Regions from separate parts of the Streptomyces sp. NPDC050806 genome, predicted to be linked through region 3. Evidence: riboswitches for the same ligand, from Rfam matches in the RefSeq annotation. Region 3 holds a riboswitch; each other region holds the start of a gene.
What was found. A riboswitch is a leader RNA that binds a small molecule or an ion and turns the genes downstream of it on or off. The one in region 3 is predicted to bind cobalamin.
Positions count from the first base shown of each region.

Region 1: linked by a shared signal. The riboswitch ahead of ACZ6WH_RS09610 (cobalamin biosynthesis protein) and the one ahead of nicT (Nickel transporter NicT) in region 3 are both predicted to bind cobalamin.
Region 2: linked by a shared signal. The riboswitch ahead of ACZ6WH_RS11870 (prenyltransferase/squalene oxidase repeat-containing protein) and the one ahead of nicT (Nickel transporter NicT) in region 3 are both predicted to bind cobalamin.

Region 1 is NZ_JBVJIF010000003.1:56,274-59,472, reverse strand. Features, by position in the region: gene ACZ6WH_RS09615 (cobyric acid synthase) at 1-405, opposite strand, end outside; gene ACZ6WH_RS09610 (cobalamin biosynthesis protein) at 402-1,370, opposite strand; cobalamin riboswitch at 1,505-1,703, opposite strand; gene ACZ6WH_RS09605 (hypothetical protein) at 1,838-2,086, opposite strand; gene ACZ6WH_RS09600 (inorganic phosphate transporter) at 2,119-3,199, opposite strand, start outside.
Region 2 is NZ_JBVJIF010000003.1:580,008-583,206, reverse strand. Features, by position in the region: gene ACZ6WH_RS11870 (prenyltransferase/squalene oxidase repeat-containing protein) at 1-1,239, opposite strand, end outside; cobalamin riboswitch at 1,417-1,556, opposite strand; gene ACZ6WH_RS11865 (MBL fold metallo-hydrolase) at 1,659-2,696, opposite strand; gene ACZ6WH_RS11860 (aldehyde dehydrogenase) at 2,832-3,199, shown strand, end outside.
Region 3 is NZ_JBVJIF010000006.1:258,624-261,822, forward strand. Features, by position in the region: gene ACZ6WH_RS20455 (HhH-GPD-type base excision DNA repair protein) at 1-456, shown strand, start outside; gene nicT (Nickel transporter NicT) at 489-1,649, opposite strand; cobalamin riboswitch at 1,682-1,957, opposite strand; gene ACZ6WH_RS20465 (DUF2975 domain-containing protein) at 2,086-2,577, shown strand; gene ACZ6WH_RS20470 (helix-turn-helix domain-containing protein) at 2,577-2,798, shown strand; gene ACZ6WH_RS20475 (helix-turn-helix domain-containing protein) at 2,854-3,199, opposite strand, start outside.

The DNA.
Region 1 (3,199 bases), on a different contig from region 3:
GTCGTGCGTACGGCGCAGCTCGGTCAGGCAGTCGGTGACCGTGCCGAGCAGCTTCTCCTGGCGCCCGGAGTGGTAGCCTCGCGCGCTCAGCTCGCCGACCGGCCTGCCCAGCAGCACGACCTGGCTGCTGCGGTCGCTGCCGGGCTTGAGCAGCACCGGGTTCATCAGCGCGGTCGGCTCGACCCGGGCCGCCGCGGCCTGCATGGCCTGCGCCCGCCCGATCTCCGCGCCCTCGCGCGTCACATACGAATTGAGCGACATGTTCTGGGCCTTGAAGGGCGCCACCTTGACGCCCTTGCGCGCCAGCCAGCGGCAGATGCCCGCCGTCACCACGCTCTTGCCCGCGTCCGACGTCGTCCCCGCGACCAGCAGTCCGCCGCCGGGCCTTTCCCGCGCTCCGCTCACCGCGGCCTCCTCGTCCCTCGCGCCGCGCGCACCGCGCCCACGGCGATCCGCGCCCCGACCGTCGTCGCCAGCGCCAGCGCGCTCACCCGGCGCGACAGGCGCACCGCACGCGCGATGTCGGCCCCCTCGACCGCGCGGGCACCGCCGTTGAGCACCGGGCGGTGCTCGACCCGTCCCGCGTACGCCAGCGTGCCGCCCAGCCGTACGCCCAGCGCCCCGGCGAACGACGCCTCCACGGGGCCCGCGTTGGGGCTCGGGTGCCGCTTGCCGTCGGCCCGCCGGCTGCGCCACGCGCCGCGCGGATCGGGCCCGGCGGCGGTGGCCAGCAGGGCGGTCAGCCGCGCCCCGGGCCAGCCCGCCACGTCGTCCAGCCGGGCCGAGGCCCAGCCGTACCGGCGGTAGCGGTCGGACTTGTGCCCCACCATCGCGTCCAGCGTGTTCACCGCGCGGAAGGCGACCAGGCCCGGCACACCGCCGACGGCGCCCCAGACCAGCGCGCCCACGACCGCGTCGGAGGTGTTCTCGGCGACGGACTCCACGACGGCGCGGGCCATCTGCGGCCCGTCCAGCGCCTGCGGGTCGCGGCCGCACAGGTGCGGCAGCCGCTCGCGCGCCACGTCGAGATCGCCGGCTTCCAGCGCGCCGCCGATGGCGCGCGCCTCGCGGCCCAGCGTCGTACCGCCCAGCACGGCCCAGGTGGCGGCGGCGGTCAGCGCGATGCGGGCGGGGGCGCAGCGGCGTACGGAACGGGAGAGCAGGGCGGCGCCCAGCGCTGCCCCACCGGCGCACAGCGCGGTGTGCGCCGCGCCGTATCCGCGGTGGTCGCGCCACAGCCCGCGCTCCACGGCGGCCGCTGCCCGCCCGAAGGCGGCCACCGGGTGACCGCGGCGCGGATCGCCCACGGCCAGGTCGCCGAGAAAGCCCAGAGCCGCGCCGCACGCATAGGTGGCGTGTTCGGCACGCATCGTCGGATCAGCCCGCCGTCGTGCCTCGGCGGGACGGCCGGCCGCGGTCGCGTGCCGGGCGTACGGCGGAGGGCAGGGGTCTCGGCTCGGAGCCCGGCATGGCGTGTGTCCTCACTCAGGGTCCGCGCCCTGGCTCGACGTGACCGGCGACGAGAGTCTCCTGGCTCCCGGATCGACGCTTCCCCCGGCCTTCCAGCCCGTGCCTGTGGCGGGCCGTGGCTTCTTCTGGAGGAGCGCTCCCCGGTGACAGTGGCGGGACCGCGCCGGATTCTCACCGGACTTCCTCATCTGTCGCCGAATGGCACCGGGCAGTCCACCACGTGCCGCGAAAGCCGTCAACTCACCCTTGACCTGCGACGCAGGCGTATGCCGGTCCGTGTGGCCGACACCACAGGCCGGGGACACGCGAAGGCGCCCGGCGGCCGCGGAGTACGCGGCGCCGGGCGCCTTCGGGTGCGGTGCGGGGGTCAGCCGGCGACGATCAGGAAGATGCCGTAGCCGACGGCCGCGAGGCAGAGCGTGAAGCAGGCGTACCCGCCGGCGCGGGCGACGGCCGAGGAGCCGCCGGCGGCGACCGCGGTGGCGCCCGTCCCGCCCTCCTGCGGGGCCTTGCGGGACGTCCCCACGATGCCCAGGGTGAACAGGCCCACCATGCCGACGGTCACCACGAGCGTGGTGCCGAAGACCTGGCCGAGTGCAGCCCAGTCGATGTTCATGGCGTCGGTTCCTTAACGCGAGCGGCCGGCGGTCAGCGGACGGCCGTGGTGGCGGGGGAGCGCTTGGCGGACTGCGCCGGGATGCCGTCGATGGTGCCGGCTCCGGCCGTGGTCGCGCCCGCGGGCGGCGGGGAGACGGTCTGGAGCGCGGTGGTGACGACACCGGCCGGCTCGACGGGCTCCACGTCGTTGACGTTGCTGTGGTCCACCGGCTTGCGGCGGGAGGCGGCCCAGATGGCACCGCAGATCGCGAGGCCCAGCACGGCGACGGTGGTGACGCCCCAGGTGCCCTGGCCCGCCAGGAAGGCGGCGCCCGCGGCGACCAGGCCGGCGGCCGGCAGGGTCAGGCCCCAGGCGATCACCATGCGGCCCGCGGTGGACCAGCGCACCACGCCGCCCTTCTTGCCCAGGCCCGAGCCCATGACCGAGCCCGAGCAGACCTGGGTGGTGGAGAGCGCGAAGCCGAGGTGCGAGGAGGCCAGGATCGTGACGGCGGCGCCGGTCTGGGCGGCGAAGCCCTGCGGCGGCTGGATGTCGGTGATGCCCTTGCCCATCGTGCGGATGATCCGCCAGCCGCCCAGGTACGTGCCGAGGGCGATGGCGAGGCCGGCCGAGGCGATGACCCACATCGGCGGGTCGGCCTGCGGGGCGAGCGCGCCGCCGGTGATCAGCGCGAGGGTGATGACGCCCATCGTCTTCTGGGCGTCGTTGGTGCCGTGGGCGAGGGAGACCAGGGCGGCCGAGGCGATCTGCCCGGCGCGGTAGCCCTTCGCGGTGTCCTGCTCGGCGCGGTTGCGGGCCAGCCGGTAGGTGAGCCGGGTGGCGAAGGTCGCGGCGAGGCCCGCGACGATCGGCGCGGCCACGGCCGGGATGAGGACCTTCATGACGACGGCGTCCCCGTTGACCCCGCTCATGCCGACGGACACCAGGGTCGCGCCGATCAGGCCGCCGAAGAGGGCGTGCGAGGAGCTGGAGGGGAGACCGGCGAGCCAGGTCAGGAGGTTCCAGACGATGGCACCGACGAGGCCGGCGAAGATCACCTCTGGTCTGATGCCGGCGCCTTCGTCGATGATGCCGCCGGAAATGGTCTTGGCGACCTCCACGGAGAGGAAT
Region 2 (3,199 bases), on a different contig from region 3:
CTTCCTGCGGCCGCTCAGCAGGAAGCCGATGCCCGCGCCCACCGCGAGGCCGACGAGCACGACCCACCACACGGAGATGCCGCCCTCGTCCTTCTGCTCGGCCTCCTGGCCCTGCGCGTTCTGCTGCGCCGCCGGCTTCGGGCCGGTCGCGTTCAGCTTCGCCACGAGGTCCGTGCTCCCAAATTCGCGCGGGTCGGCACCGGTGGCGTGCGCGGCGAGGATCAGCTGTGCGTAGGCGGCCGGGCCGCTCTGCTTCGCCCAGGCGGCGGAGTGGCCGCGGAGCCACTCCAGCGGCCGCTTCGCGTCGTCCGGCCGGCCGGCGGCGGCCAGCGCGACCACGGCGTCGGCGGTGTTGCCGACGTCCGGCTGGTCCTCGGCGCCGGGCATGGCGGACATCAGGTGGTGGCCGTGCGCGGCCATGGCGGAGACGAGGTGATCGGCGCCGCCGCTCGCGGCGCCGTGCGCGTCCTCGGCCGCTTCCTCGCAGGACGTCTTCTTCGCGGCGGGCCCGTCCGGCGCGACGACGAAGCCCTTGCCCATGGCGCCCGTCACCGCGGCCGCCGTCGCGTCGTCGTTGGCCGCGAGCTTCCCGTCCTTGGCCTGGAACGCGAACGCGCCGCGGTCCGCCTTCCGCACGTCGCAGCCGAGCCGGAGGGCGAGCAGCCCGTCGTACGGCGACCTGCCGTCCTTCTTCGGCAGCGCCGCCTCCTTCGTGCCGGTGGCGGTCAGCGCGCCGATCACGACCGAGGTGGAGTTGGCGTCGCTGTCGGCGCCGGCCGCCGAGCCCCAGCCGCCGTCGTCGTTCTGCGCGGACTTCAGCCAGGAGACGCCCTTGCGGACCGCGTCGGAGTGCCCGCCGACGGCGGCCAGCGCCTGGACGGCGGCGGACGTCTGGTTGGTGTCCCGCAGGGTCTTCGCGTCGCAGTCCTGCTTCGGGTCGGCGCGGTACGCGGTGAACGCGCCGTCGGCGCACTGCTGCCCCACGAGCCAGTCCACCGCCTCGTCCGCCGGGCGCACGCCCGTGGCGTCCTGGGCCAGCAGTGCCAGCGACTGCCGCCAGACGCCGTCGTACTTGGGGTCCGTGCTGCCGTACAGGCCCTTCGGGAGCTTCGGGGAAGCGCCGGGCGCGGGGGTGTCGGCGAACGCGGCGGGGGCAGCGGCCGCGCACAGCACGGCGGCGGCCAGGGCCGCGGCGCAGCGGCGCGCCGGGGCGGCGAGGGAGCGGGCCGTGATGGCCATGGGGTCGGTGCCTCTCGGTCGGTTCGCGGGGTGCGCGAGGTGGGAGGTCACGCAGCCGCACTCCGCCGCACCACGTCCGCGACTCGCGCGCGGCGCGGTGGCACCGGGCTCAGCTCCGTATACCTCGACGGTGCCGCGTGCCGGGCGGCCGCCGAAGGGCGGCCGGCGGTACGCGGGAGCCTTGGGTGTGCCCCGCCGGGCGTTCCGGCTCGCTCCGGCGCGCGGATGCGCACCAGGGCTCACGGCTGCGGGTCAGCGCCGGTTTTCCACCGGCTTCCCCCGGTCGGGCACGAATGAACTTGTCGCAACACTTTAACCGGCGGGTAGCGGCCGGCTCCCGGCACGTACGGGATGCGTACGGCCGCCCGTACGCCCTCGCGTCCGGACGGCCGGTGCCGCACCCCGCCCCCGCCGGCGGGTCACACCGCCACGTACGCCACCGGGTCCGAGCCCGGCACCGGCTCCGCCAGCCCCCGCTTCACCAGGCGCCGCAGATGGGCCTCGGCCTCGGAGAGGGCGATGGTGCGCGAGGCGTACGGGATCCGTTCCCAGGGGCGGTTCCACTCCATGGCCTCGGCGAGCTGCCAGGGGGTACGCGGGGTGGCGAGCAGTGCCCGCAGGCCGCCGAGCCGCTCCTCGTGGTGGGTGAGCAGCTCCGCCACCCGCTCCGCCGCGCCCGTGAAGGCGTGCTGGTGCGCGGGCAGCACCTCGGCCGCGCCGAGCCGCCCGATCCGCTCCAGGGAGTCGAGGTAGTCGCCGAGGGGGTCGGTGACGGTGGCGTCGTCCGGGTCCTCGTACAGGCCGACGTGCGGGGTGATGCCGGGCAGCAGGTGGTCGCCGGAGAAGAGGCGCCCGTTCCCCGGGTGCGCCGCCGGGTGTGCCTCCTCCAGGTGCAGACAGACGTGGCCCGGGGTGTGTCCCGGCGTCCAGACGGCCCGCAGCCGCCGCCCCGCGAGGTCCAGCAGCTCGCCGGGGACGATCTCGCGGTCCGGGAGCGCGGGGCGGTTCTCGGGGAGTGCGCGGGTGCGCCCCTTGGAGCGGGCCGCGTACAGGGGCGCGAGGTGTTCCTCGGGCGCGCCCGCCGCGGCCAGCTTGTCGATGAGGTACGCCAGCCAGCTGCCAGGCTCGGCCTCGCGGGTGCGCCGGACTACCGCGGCGTCGGCGGCGTGCATCGCGATCCAGGCGCCGGACGCCTCCCTGACCCGCGCCGACAGGCCGTGGTGGTCGGGGTGGTGGTGGGTGACGAGCACGCCGTGCAGGTCGGTGACGGTGGTGCCGCAGGCGGCGAGCCCGGCGGCGAGCGCGTCCCAGGAGTCCGGGTCGTCCCAGCCGGTGTCGATCAGCACCGGGCCGCGGTCCGTCTCCAGCAGGTGCACGAGGGTGTGCCCCAGCGGGTTGTCCGGTATGGGCACGGCGATGCTCCACACCCCGCCCCGGTGGTCGATCACGTGCGGCATGCCATCGCCCCTCTCGGCCCGCACGCCGTCGCGTGCATTGCCCACCATAACTGGAACTGGTATCAGTTCTGATGCAGCGTCAGATATTGCTTCGGGGAACGCGTCAGGTAACGGCGACCGCAGGAGGCGGAATCGATGACTGGCCCGATCGAGCACGGACAGCTCTACATAGGTGGTGAGCTGGTCGATCCGGCCGGCCGGGACACCATCGAGGTCGTCTCCCCGCACACCGAGCAGGTCATCGGCCGGGTGCCGCACGCCTCCCGGGAGGACGTGGACCGTGCCGTCACGGCGGCGCGCGCGTCCTTCGACTCCGGGGTGTGGGCCAACGCCCCGCTCGAAGAGCGGATCGCGGTCGTCACGCGGATCAAGGACGCGTTCGCCGTGCGAAGCGAGGAGTTCGCGCGGCTCATCAGCGCGCAGAACGGCACTCCGTACACCTCCGGGATCATGGTGCAGTCGCTGGCCGCGATGATGGTCTGGGACGCGGCGATCACGGTCGC
Region 3 (3,199 bases):
ACCATCGCCCGGCGGATGAGCGGCGACGACCTGGACGCGCACGCCATCGCGGCCCAGGACCCGGAGGCGTTCGAGGAGCTGCTGGCCCGCAAGCCGGCCGTGCACCGCTACCCGCGGTCCATGGCCAAGCGGGTGCAGCAGCTGTGCCAGTACCTCGTCGAGCACTACGACGGCGACGCCGAAGCCGTCTGGCGGGACGCGGGCACCGGCGCCGAGCTGCTGAAACGCCTCAACGACCTGCCCGGCTTCGGCAAGCAGAAGGCGCAGATCTTCCTGGCCCTCCTCGGCAAGCAGTTCGGCGTGCGCCCCGAGGGCTGGCGCGAGGCGGCGGGCGCGTACGGCGAGGAGGACTCCCGCCGGTCGGTGGCCGACATCACCGGCCCGGAATCCCTCGCCGAGGTCCGCGCCTACAAGCAGGAGATGAAGCGAGCGGCGAAGAAGGCGGCGGCCAAGTAGGGCCCGGGCCCGGTGCTGTCCGGGGGGCGGCTTCAGCCCTCCTGGGCGGCCGCCGCCCGGGCCGTCCAGCGCTGCTCGACCCCGGACAGCCGCCAGTAGGCGATCGCCGCGGCCCAGACCACGACGAAGAGGCCGGCGATGAGGTAGCCGACGTTGTCCAGGTTCAGCCCGGAGACCCAGTCGGTGACCGCGTCCTTGAGCCCGAGCTTGTCGTGCAACACGCTCACCAGCTCGATCGTGCCGATGAAGAACGCCACCACGATCGACAGCCCGGTGATGGTGAGGTTGTAGTAGACCTTGCGCACCGGGTTGGCGAACGCCCACTGGTACGCGAAGTTCATGAACGTGCCGTCGAGCGTGTCGAACAGGCTCATGCCGGCCGCGAACAGCAGCGGCAGACACAGGATCGCGTACCACGGCAGGCCCGCCGCGGCCCCGCTGCCGGCCATCACCATCAGCGTGACCTCGGTGGCGGTGTCGAAGCCGAGGCCGAAGAGGAAGCCGAGCGGGTACATCTGGCCCGGGCGGGAGATCGACTTGGTGAAGCGGCCCAGGAGGCGGTTCATGAAGCCGCGCGAGTCCAGCTGCTTCTCCAGCTCGTTCTCGTCGTACGTCCCGGCCCGCATGGACCGGAAGACCCGCCAGATGCCGGCCAGCGCGACGAGGTTGAGGGCCGCGATGAGGTACAGGAACCCGCCGGAGACCGTGGTGCCGACCGTGCCGAGCAACTGGTGCGTACGCGAGCCGTCGTCCAGCAGCGTGCCCGCGATGGCCGCGCCGCCGGCCACCAGGGCGGCCATCACGACGACCACGCTGGAGTGGCCCAGCGCGAACCAGAAGCCCACCGACACCGGCCGCTTCCCGTCGGCCATGAGCTTGCGGGTGGTGTTGTCGATCGCGGCGATGTGGTCGGCGTCGAAGGCGTGCCGCATGCCGAGGGTGTACGCCGTGACGCCGAGGCCCACGCCGTAGACCTGGGTGCCGATCGTGTAGTGGTTCGGCACCACCAGCAGCAGGAGCACGCCGAAGGCGACGACGTGCAGCGCGGCGATGACGGCCAGCAGGCCGGCCGTACGGACGGTGTCCCGCCGCTGCCAGCGGAACTGCTGCGCCCCGGCGGTCGTCGGGGTAGCGGTCGTGGGGGGATCGGTCGTGGGGGGATCGGTCGTGGGGGGATCAGTGGGCACGGTCATCCGGCCGTCACGCTCCAGCACCTCGTGGAATCGGTTCGTGAGATGCCGTGGCCGGTCTCCTGGCTTACGGGGAACCTCCCGGTCCGCCCGGGGGCGGCAGGAGGACGCCTCCGGCCCGGCCTTCCCGCCCGCACTCCGCGGACAGTGGCCCCCGCACGCCCGGATCCGTCCGGCGCACGGGAAGGGTCGGAAACTTCCCGATCACAGTGGCGAGGGCCGCTCCGGAATCGGACCCGAAGGTCTGCAGTTCTTGCAGGTCCAACGGGTCTGCACCGGTCTTCCCGAACACCACGGCCGGGTCACTCTATCCCGCCCCTTCCCGACCCTCGCTGCCCCCTCTGCTTCCCCTTCCCGACCTCGTCGCATCTCCCCGACCCTTGCCTCACCTATCGAATTTCGATAGATTTGCATCGCTAGTCGATGGAGGGACGGGGTCATGGGAAAACTGACAGTGGGCGCACTGCGCGTCGTACTCGGGGTGGTGCTCGCCGGCACCGTCTTCGTACAGGCATCGATGGCGTGGACGCTGGTCAGCGGGAGCGACCCGGAGGACGGGACGCTCCCGCTGACCCCGCTGCGCGTGATCACGATCCTGGGCATGGTGTCGGTCCAGGTCGCCGTGGTCTGCGTATGGCGGCTGGTGACGATGGTGCGACGCGGAACCGTCTTCTCCCACACCGCCTTCCGGTACGTGGACGGCGTGATCGCCGCGATCGTGGCGGCTGCCCTCATGTGGTTCGCGGTCACGGCCCTCAACGCACCGGGCCAGCGAGCCGACCCGGGCGTCACCGTCATCATGGGCGGGATCGGCGTGGCCATTCTGGGCGTCGCACTCCTCGTGCTCGTGCTGCGGACACTGCTCGCCCAGGCCGTCACGCGCGACGCCGAGGCGTCGCTGATGCGGGCCGAGCTGGACGAGGTGATCTGATGCCGATCACCGTCGACATCGACGTGATGCTGGCCAGGCGGAAGATGTCCGTGGGTGAACTCGCGGACCGCGTGGGCATCACGCCCGCCAACCTGGCGGTACTCAAGAACGGCCGCGCCAAGGCGGTGCGCTTCACGACGCTCGCCGCCCTCTGCGAGGTGCTCGAATGCCAGCCGGGCGACCTGCTGCGCTGGGAAGACGGGGATGCGGCGGAGGGATGAGAACGCGCCGGGCGGGAAACGCCCGGCGTTCCCCCTCCGCTCAGCCCATCCCCAGTCAGCCCCCCGCGTCCTGTCGTTCGGCGGTGTCCTGGCTCAGCGGTGAACGGTCCGCCGGGCCCTCCGCCGCCCAGCTGCCCAGCAGTCGCAGCGACTCCGCCGACGCCGAGCCGGGCTCCGCGTTGTAGACGATCAGCTGCTGGTCCGGGTCGGCGGGCAGCCGCAGCGTCTCGTACGACAGGGTCAGCGGCCCGACCACCGGGTGGTGCAGCCGCTTCACCCCGAAGCCCTTGTCCTGCACGTCGTGCGTGGCCCAGAGCTGCCGGAACTCCTCGCTCTTGACCGACAGCCGCCCGATCAGCGAGGCGAGCTCGGGGTCGTCGGGGTGACAGCCGGCGTCCAGC